Geothrix sp. 21YS21S-2: one gene and its partner. The protein of the gene in region 2 interacts with the protein of the main gene of each other region in a pairwise test. Links are inferred from orthologs where the notes say so. Each region holds a gene or a part of one and is shown on either strand. Other genes may lie near its edges.

Region 1 (4,639 bases), 1.3 Mb from region 2 along the record:
CAAGCGCGGTCCTGGCCGGGGTTCCGGGCCTGGCCCAGGTGCAGGTGACCCCGCCGGCGGTGGTGCTGGGATCCGGCCAGACCTGCGCCTTCCGGGCCACCTTGGCCCAGGCCCCCGGCGCCGTGCCAACCAGGTCCCCGTCCTGGGCCCGGGCGGCCCAGGATCCCTCCCAGTGGCGCTGGACGCTCCCGGACGGGGGCCGGGGCACCCTCGACGGGCGGGGCGTCTTCATGGCGCCGGCCGAGGGGCGGCCCCACCGCACGCGGGTCCGCGCCACCCTCGCGGGCTGCCCGGACATCTGGGGGGAGGCCGTGGTGACGTCCCTCCCCCTGCCCGAAGTCCCCGTGGACCTTGTGGGGCAGGTGCTCGGCCCCGACTGGGCGTCCCCCTACACCGCCGCCCTGCCCTTCATGGACTGGGACACCCGCCGGCGTCCCGGCGCGGCGCTTCCCATGCGGGACACCATCCGGGCCCAGCCCCTGGAGGTGGGCTATGGCCTGCCCGCGCAGCTCACGTGGAAGCCCCGCCCGGTTTCTGCCGGCACGCTGCTCACCTGCCGGCAGGGCGCGGAGACCGTGCGGCGCGACGTCTCCGGGCAGGACCGGGCGGTCCTCACCCTGAACGCCTGGGCCGACCTGTGCCGGGTGGAGTCGCTCGTCCCGGACCCGGACACGGCCTGGGCCAGCTGCGTGGAAACCCGGCCCCTCCTTCCCCGGGGCCTGTTCCCCTGGCCGGGCCGCCCTGAAACCCCCTCGGCCGGGTTCAGCGAGCCCTCCGGCCTGGCCGCCCTGAAGCCGGGTCACGGCCCCCAGGGCGCCGCCCTGGTGGCCGATGCCGGGGACCATGTCCTGCGGGTCCTGGACGGGGAGGGCGAGGTTCGGACCTGGTGCGGGGAACCGGGCCAGCCGGGCCACCTGGACTCGCCCGTGGCCCGGAGCTGCCTGGGCCGCGCGCTGGCCTTCCTGACGGGGGCCCGGAAGGGTCCCGTCCGGTTCAACCGGCCCACCTTCCTGACCCTGGCCCGGATGGCCTGGGGGGACATGCCCTGGCGCCTGCTGGTGGCCGACAGCGGCAACCACGTCATCCGGACCGTGGCGGCCGACGGCACCGTCGGAACCCTCGCGGGCATGCCCGGCGAAGCGGGACATGCCAATGCCGCCGACGACCCGGGCCTGGCCCGCTTCAGCACGCCGCTGGGCCTGGCCTGGAACCGGCTGGACGCGACTCTGTACATCGCGGACCAGGGCAACGCGGCGGTGCGCAGGCTGGACCTGTCCGGCCGGGTCTCCACCTTCGCCGGCCAGCCCGGCAACCCGGGCACCCGGGACGGCCTGCCCCGCACGGCCCAGTTCACCAACCTCAAGGGGATCGTGCTTCCTCGTCGTTTGGCCGACCGGACCAGGCTCTATGTGCTGGACGGCCACGCGGTGCGGGAGATCAACCTGGGAAACGGCAGGGTGACCACACGCCTCGGACAGGTGGATGCCCCGGGCTTCCGGGACTTCGGCCCGGCCCCGGAATCCCGTCTCGTTCCCTGCCTGAACGACCCCTGGGACATCAAGGCGTGCCACCCCGGCTACCTGATCGCCGACCGCGGCAACGTGGACCCCCGGGGCGGAACCTGCCAGGCCCGCTTCACGATGCAGGGCGGCCCGAACGATATCCTGCCCGTCGCCTATACGGCCGACTTCCTGGAGCCCGACGGCACCCTGGCCGAACGGCGCACCGGCGACGGCTTCACCTGGCAGCCCATCAAGGCCGATGGCGTTTTCGCCCAGTCCGGTACCGGAACCGTCGTGGTGCGCTGCGTGACCCATCAGGGCCGCTCCGCGGGGGCGAAGGCCGATGTGGTGATTCCCTAGGCGTTCAGGGCCCGGCCGTACACGGCGCGGGCCGCCTCGGGGAAGGCCTCGTTGAGGGTGGGGTGGGGGTACATCGTGTTGATGAGCTCGTCCACGGTGAATTCGCCGCCCAGCAGCGCGAGGCTCGAGGCCACCAGTTCCGTGGCCTTGGGGCCGACGATGTGGATGCCGAGGATCTCGCCGTACGTCTTATCGGCCACGATCTTCACGAAGCCGTGGGGCTCGCCGATGATGTTGGCCTTGGCCAGAGGCATGAAGGGGAAGGAGCCCACCTGGACGTCGTAGCCCTTGTCCCGGGCCTGGGCCTCGGTGAGGCCGATGCAGCCCACCTCGGGGTCGCAGTAGGTGACGCTGGGCACCCGGTCGTAGTTGATGGGGTGGGGGTGCGCGTCCCTGCCCAGTTCCTTCGCGGCGTGCTCGGCGGCGACGATGCCCTCGTCGGAGGCCACGTGGGCCAGCATGGGGGTGCGCACGATGTCGCCGATGGCGTAGAGGCCGGGCTCGGCGGTGGCGAGGAAGGCGTCCACCTCCACGAAGCCGCGGTCCACCACGGCCTTGGTGGCTTCGAGGCCCACGCCGGCGGTGACCGGGCCGCGGCCCACGGCCACCAGCAGGTGGCTGCATTCCACCACGCCGCCCTTGTCGCCCTCCAGGCGGCAGACGACCTTGTCGGGGAAGCGCTCGATGGAGGCGATCTTCGTCTTCACCCGAACGTCGATCTTGTCCTTCTTGGCCAGGATCTTCGCCAGCTCCTCGCCCATGGCGGCGTCCTCGATGGGCAGGATCCGGTCCATGAACTCCACCAGCGTCACCTTGGAGCCCAGCCGCGCGAAGACCGAGGCGAACTCCACGCCGATGGCGCCCGCGCCCAGGATCACGAGGTGGCTGGGCAGCTCGGTCATGTCCATGAGGTGGTCGCTGTTCACCACGCGCACGCCGTCGGTCTCCATGCCGGGGAGTTCCTTGGGCACGGAGCCCGTGGCCAGGATGATCTTCCGGGCCTCGTGCGTCTCCCCCGCCACGTCCACCTTCCCGCCGCCCAGGAGCCTGCCGGCGCCCTTGAGCACGGTGACCTTGTTCTTCTTCATGAGGAACTCGACGCCCTTGCCGTTCTTCATGACGATGCGGTTCTTGCGCTTCACGATGGCGGCAAGGTCGGCCCTGAGGGCCGAGACGTCCACGCCGCCGATGCCGTACTCGGCGAGGTCGGACATCTGGTCGTACCGGTGGGCCGTCTCCAGCCAGGTCTTTGCGGGAATGCAGCCCCGGCGCAGGCAGGTGCCCCCCAGGCCCGCGGGATCCTTTTCCACGATGGCGGTGGCCAGCCCGAGCTGGGCGCCGCGGATGGCCGCGATGTAGCCTCCGGGGCCGGAACCGATGACGATGAGGTCGAATTGGGCCATTGCCGCACTCCTGGAAGGTCAGAAAGATCCAACCCCCATGTTCCCACCCTCGCTACCCTTTGGCCACCAGCGCTTTCACGGCTTCCCGGGCCGTCTCCCTGAGGAGGTCCAGGTCCTCAAAAGCGGAGGGATGGATGGGCCGGCCCACGTGGATGCGGAAGGTGCCCGGGGTCACCCGCCATCCGCCCGCGGGGAGCATCCCGAAGCCGCCCGTGAGGCCCAGGGGCACCAGGGGGACGTCGGCGTCCTGGGCGAGGTTGAAGACTCCCTTCTTGAAGGGCAGCAGCTCCCCGTCCCGGGTGCGGGTGCCCTCGGGGAAGGCGGCGACGGTGGCCCCGTCGTGGATGAGGCGCGCGGCGCGCTTGAGGGACGCGATGGCCTTGGGCCGGTTGCGGCGGTTGATGAAGATGCACCCGCCCATCCAGCAGGCCGGGCCCAGCACAGGGATGAGCAGCATCTCGATCTTGGCGAGGTACACCGGATGGTTCGGCAGGTTGCAGGTCAGCATCATGGCGTCCAGGTAGGACGTGTGGTTGGCGATGTAGATCACCGGCTGGCGCCCCTCCCGGATGTCCTCGGGCAGGTCCTCCCACCCGTCGACCTCGTGGCGCACCCCCCAGATCCGGCCCATGTGGGCGAAGTAGATCTGGGCCACCCTGCCCATGGCCCGGCGGCCGCCCATGAAGGCCGCCATCAGGAAGCCCGCCACCGTGAAAACGAAGAGCATCAGGAAGGCGTACATCAGCACCAGGAAGGGCTTGAGGAAAGGCCTTTTCATGGCGCGGCGACCACCTCGGCCGACTTGATCCTCACCGCGTATTCAGGGACGTTCTGCATGCCCTTGCGCATGATGGTGTTCACCTTCTCGATCTTGTCCACCGCCTCCATGCCCGCGACCACCCGCCCGAAGGCGCAGTAGCCCGCGCCGGCCGCCGTGGCGTCCTTGTAGTCCAGCATGGCGTTGTCGGCGGTGTTGATGTAGAACTGCGCGGTGGCCGAGCCCGGGTCCTCGGTGCGGGCCATGGCGATGGTGCCCCGTGTGTTCTTGAGGCCGCCCTGGAGGGTCGCGGCCGCCTCGTTGGGGATGGGCTCGTGGACGGGCTTTTCCGTCAGGTCCGGCAGCATGCCGCCGCCCTGGATCATGAACCCGGGGATCACCCGGTGGAAGACGGTGCCGGCGAAGTGGCCCTCCTGGACGTACCGGAGGAAATTGGCGACGGTCTTGGGCGCCAGGGCGGGCTCGAGCTCCACCACGAGAGGACCGTAGCTGGTGACGATCCGGACGCGGGGCTTGGCCGGCGCGTCCGGGGCCTGGGCCAGGGCCGGGAAGGCGCAGAGAAGGGCGGCGAGGAGGAAGGCTTTCATGGTCGACTC
Region 2 (4,801 bases):
GCGCTCCCTGGAAGGTCAGCTGGGGCTGGAAGAAGCAGAGGAATTCGCCGTCCCGGAGTCCCTTGCGGATCTCGTCCAGGCCGATGGCGCCCTGGACGGCCGGCACCGGCGCGGACCGGCCCAGGAAGGGCGGGCCCGAAAGGACCTTCAGCAGGTCCTCGCGGAAGACGGGCTTCTGCACGAAGCCCGCCACCGACAGGCCGAAGGTCACGGCCATGAGGCGGACGGAGCGCAGGATGTTCTGCTCCTGGGAGCTGACGATGACCAGCTCGGGACGGTAGCCCCGGGAGGCCATTTCCCCGATGAAGGCCACGCCGTCCATGACCGGCATCTCCAGGTCGGTGAGGATCAGGTCGATGAGCGGCTCCCGCTCCAGCTGGGCCAGGGCCTCCAGCCCGTTGGCGGCCTCGAGGGGGGCGGCTCCCCCGAGCTCCCGGATCAGGCCGGCCAGGTGGACCCGCTGGGTGGCGCTGTCCTCCACGACCATGACCCGTCGCCCAGCGAAGGGGGAAGACACGGACGCCGGAAGGAGGTCGGGCACGCGAAGGTCCTCTGGAAGTGGACGGGGAAGGGAATCCGTCCAACTATAACCCACGGGACCAGGGCCGTGCGACCGACTTCTGCGTGCGCTCCTCGAGGGTCACCGGACCGGGCCCGCCTGGAACGGTGAGGACCCAGAGGCGGTCATAGGCCCGCACTTCGGGGAAGAAGCCACGGAACCCCAGGGCCCCCGCCAGGGTGGCCAGGGTATCGGAATGGCCGCAGATGACCACGGTCCGGCCCTTCCAGTTCTCCAGGACCTCCTGGCCCACCGCGGCCTCCTCGCCCCGGGCGCGGATCTCCGCCTTGAGCCCGAGCCTGTCGGCAAGGGGCGCCACGGTCTGCTGGGTGCGCCAAACCTCCGTGGCGAAGATCGCCGCGGGCTTGAAGGCGGCGAGTTCGTCCACCAGGTCCCCGGCGCGGCGGAGCCCCCGGGAGGACAGGTGCGCGTTGGAGGACCTGGCGCCCTTTTCGGCATGGTGGATCAGCACCACGACGGTGTCCTGCCCCATGAGGGCGAAGGTCGCCAGGACCGCAAGAATCAGCGGCTTGAACATCTACGGCTCCCTTTCCAGCATCCCGAACCGCGCGACGATGCGCTTCTCGCCCTCCTGGAACCGGATGGTGTAGGTCAGCATGTCGCCGCTGCCCGAGGCTGCGGTGATGACCCCCCGGCCGAACCGGGGGCTCAGCACCCGGGTGCCCTTGGGCCAGCTCCCCGCGGGAGGGTGGGGCGGCTCCTCGGGCGGGGCCCCGTCTTCGGCCTCCGGCGCGGGCGGCTCCGGAAGACGCGCCTGGCTGAAGAAGCTGCGGATGCGCCCCAGCTCCGAGGCCACGCTGCTGCCGCCGCCCGAGGCGGGGCGCTGGGACGGGAAGTTGCCCTGGCCGGACCGGTACAGCTCCGTGCCCCACCGGATGGGCGTCTCCAGGCCCTCCTCGGGCAGTTCGCGCAGGAAGCGGCTGGGCATGCCCAGCATCTCCTGGCCCATGGCCCGGCGCCGGCGCGCGGCGGTGAGGTAGAGCTTGGTCTGGGCGCGGGTGATGGCCACGTAGAAGAGCCGGCGCTCCTCCTCCAGGCCGTCCTCGGCCTCGCGGGCGTTGCGGTTGGGAAAGACGTCCTCCTCGAGGCCCACGAGGAACACGACCGGGAATTCCAGCCCCTTGGCGCAGTGGATGGTCATGAGGGACAGCAGCGAGGCCTCCTCCAGCTCGTCGGAATCCGACGCCAGGGTCACCCGGTCCAGGAACTCCGCCAGGCGCAGCCCCAGGGTCTCGGCCTCGGCCGCGGCGGAGACGAATTCCTCCAGGTTGCGCAGGCGGGTCTCGGCCTCCAGGGTGGCCTCCTCCTCCAGCATCTGCACGTAGCCTGATTCCACCAGGACCCAGCGCACGAGGCCCGAGAGGCTCAGGGAATTCGCCTCGTCCGCGGCCCGCCGGAAGAGGTCCACGTACCGCCCCAGCTCCCGCTGGGCGCGGCCCTTGAGCTCCCCGGAGCGCAGGAGGGCCACGGTGGCCTGGAGCGCGGTGCCGCCGTCGGGAATGGCGGCCTCGATGCGGGCCAGGGTCGTGGCGCCCACGCCCCGGGTGGGGGAATTCACCGAGCGCCGGAAGCTCACGAGGTCGAAGGGATTGCAGACCAGCCGCAGGTAGGCCAGCAGGTCCTTGACCTCCTGGCGCTCGTAGAACTTCACGCCGCCCACGAGCTTGTAAGGCATGTTCTGGGCCCGCAGGGCCTCCTCCAGCTGCCGGGACTGCCAGTTGGCGCGGTAGAGCACCGCCATGCGGGCGTTGGGGAAGCGGTGGCGCTCCTGCCGGATGCGGTCCACCACGTACTCGGCCTCCAGCCGCCCCTCGTCCAGGAGCTTGAAGGTGATGCGCTCCCCCAGGCCCAGGTCCGTCCAGAGGGTCTTGCCCAGGCGCTGGGTGTTGTTGGCGATGACGGTGCTGGCGGCGTCCAGGATCAGCTGGGTGGACCGGTAGTTCTGCTCCAGCTTGATCTGCACGGCGTTGGGGAAGTCGGCCTGGAAATCGAGGATGTTCTTGATGTCGGCCCCGCGCCATTTATAGATGCTCTGGTCTTCGTCCCCGACGACGCAGAGGTTCCGGTGCTGCCTCGCCAGGTGCTGGACCATCAGGTACTGGGCCCTGTTCGTGTCCTGGTACTCGTCCACCAGGATGTAGCGGAACCGCTCGGCATAAATCGTCTGGACGGCCGGGTCCCGCAGGAACCGTTCCGTGTGCAGCAGGAGATCGTCGAAATCGCAGGCCTTGTGGCTCTTCAGGCCGTTCTGGTAGCCCCGGTAGGCCTCCAGCACCTTCCGGGTCCACGGGTCCATCGCCTCGTCCATGGCCTCCTCGGGGAGCAGGCACCGGTTCTTGAAGTCGGAGATCACCTCCAGGACCTTCTTGGGGTGGAACTGCTTCTCGGGGAGCTTCAGGTCCGCCAGCACCTGCTTGACGAGGCTCCGCTGGTCGGAGGGGTCGAAGATCACGAAGTCGCGGCCCACGGGCGTGCGGTCCCCCTCGCGGCGGAGGATGCGGGTGCAGAAGCTGTGGAAGGTGCTCACCCAGAGCTGCTCGGCGGGCACGTGGACCATGCGCTGCACGCGCTCGGCCATCTCGCCCGCGGCCTTGTTGGTGAACGTCATGGCCAGGATGGAGGCGGGGCGCACCCCCACCTCCTCGATGAGCCAGGCGATGCGCCGCGTGATCACGGTGGTCTTCCCCGAACCGGCCCCGGCCAGGATCAGGAGGGGGCCGTCCACGTGGGTGACGGCCTCCTTCTGGGGGTCGTTGAGGTTGCGGAGCAGGGGATGGTCGGGGGGATACTCGGGCATCCCACGAGTCTAGCAACGAATGGGGTCCTACTTGCGGGGGGTCCACATGGGGGCCTCGAAGCTCAGGTAGAAGAACACGGACTTGTCCCCCTTGCTGGGCCCCACGCCGATGGGGAAGGCCAGCCCCGGCACGATCTGGAGGCCGCTCTTGAAATTGAGGGCGAAGCGCACGCCGGGACTGATGAAAAAGGCGTCCGTCCTGCCCTTGAGTCCGGGTCCGGCCACGGTCTCCCCGCTGGAGAACGCGAATTCCAGCATGGCGTTGGCGTTGGGGTGGGCGAGCCAGATGAAGCTCTGGCCCATGGTCCAGGTGGTGATGTCGGCCTTGTCACCCGCGGCGTTCTTCGCGCCGGGAGTCCAGGTGGCGCCCAGGTTCCAGTGGGTGACCAGGGACCTGGCGAGCACCACGCTCACGGGCAGGAGGACCTGGTAGCCGATGGCCCCGTTGCCGCGCAGCTGCCGCTGGTCGCCGGTGGGCAGCACCAGGGAGAAGCGCGGGGCCACGGCCACCGGCGCGTCCCCGTCCCCGAGGAGCTGGTACCGGTAGTTGAGGAGCACGTCCCCCAGGGCGCTGCGCCCGTCGGGGGAGTCCTGGATCCGCTGGTACGGCAGGGTGTAGCTCAGCTGGTGGGTGATCTCCGGGACCGGCCACTCCTGGGTGAAGGTGTAGAGCCAGTCCTTCGTCACCCGGTTCCGGCTGAAGGTGCTGATGTGCTGGACCACGCCGGCTTCCTGGTTGTAGGCCTCCTCCACCAGGAACGAGTTGTCCTGGATGGGTTTGGGAGGCTCCTCCGCACGGGCGCCGACCGCGGCGGCCAGGGAGAGCCCCAGGATCCAGGAAACCGGATATTTCATTCAAACCCCCAGGCAAGCGAAACCCCTAGATTCTATCCCTAGAACTGGGAGGCCGCGTAGCCGATCCAGATCTTGGCCGGATCATTGGGATCCAGGATGTTCACGGTCTCGTCTGAGCCGAAGCGCTGCCGCCAGGTGGCCGAGTCGATCAGCAGGCCGAGGCTGGGCGCGCCCGAGGCCTTCACCACCTGGTTGTAGGGATCGTCCCCGTGGTCCATGTAGAGGTCCTCGCTCATGAAGTACATCAGCTCGTGGCCGGTGACCCAGACGGGCTGGACGGGGATGTTCACCACCCGCAGGGCCGAATGCACGAAGCCCGTGCTGCCGTGGCACCCCGCCGTCCAGTGGCGCAGCCCGTAGCCCGGGTTGTTGAGGTCGGTGGTGCCGTAGACGATGGCGGAGATGGGCGACCAGCCGCGGTACTGCCATACGGCGGCGTCGTTGCCGAACGTGTCCCCGCCGAAGAAGTGGGTCATGTTCTGGCGCATCCAGTCCAGGGTGCCGCCGATGGTGGCGAGCCGCGTGGAGCCCAGGATCCCGGCCTCGCGGAGCCAGCGGAAGGTCCACCT

Evidence for each region. Proteins that work in one complex are often made in the same cells at the same time.
Region 1: the proteins of RAH40_RS21365 (region 2) and lpdA interact in binary tests that used the Escherichia coli proteins (3 or more experiments, as listed by UniProt). The link is inferred for Geothrix sp. 21YS21S-2 from one-to-one orthologs.

What each region holds. Positions count from the first base shown.
Region 1 is NZ_CP132910.1:3,595,761-3,600,399, reverse strand. What follows is about bases 1,063-3,957. They hold lpdA (dihydrolipoyl dehydrogenase), read right to left. Parts: upstream 3,266-3,957; coding sequence 1,859-3,265; downstream 1,063-1,858. Other genes in these bases: RAH40_RS15885 (1-acyl-sn-glycerol-3-phosphate acyltransferase), read right to left, coding at 3,318-3,957; RAH40_RS15895 (hypothetical protein), read left to right, coding at 1,063-1,862. Outside these bases: more of RAH40_RS15895, read left to right, coding at 1-1,062; more of RAH40_RS15885, read right to left, coding at 3,958-4,043; RAH40_RS15880 (peptidylprolyl isomerase), read right to left, coding at 4,040-4,630. UniProt on the Escherichia coli protein: Lipoamide dehydrogenase is a component of the glycine cleavage system as well as of the alpha-ketoacid dehydrogenase complexes.
Region 2 is NZ_CP132910.1:4,870,237-4,875,037, reverse strand. Bases 738-3,746 are described here. They hold RAH40_RS21365 (ATP-dependent helicase), read right to left. Parts: upstream 3,378-3,746; coding sequence 1,098-3,377; downstream 738-1,097. Other genes in these bases: RAH40_RS21360 (hypothetical protein), read right to left, coding at 3,405-3,746; RAH40_RS21370 (histidine phosphatase family protein), read right to left, coding at 738-1,097. Also shown: RAH40_RS21375 (EAL domain-containing protein), read right to left, coding at 1-541; more of RAH40_RS21370, read right to left, coding at 585-737; more of RAH40_RS21360, read right to left, coding at 3,747-4,232; RAH40_RS21355 (putative Ig domain-containing protein), read right to left, coding at 4,271-4,801. UniProt on the Escherichia coli protein: A helicase with DNA-dependent ATPase activity. Unwinds DNA duplexes with 3'-5' polarity. Translocates on single-stranded DNA with 3'-5' polarity. Initiates unwinding more efficiently from a nicked substrate than double-stranded DNA.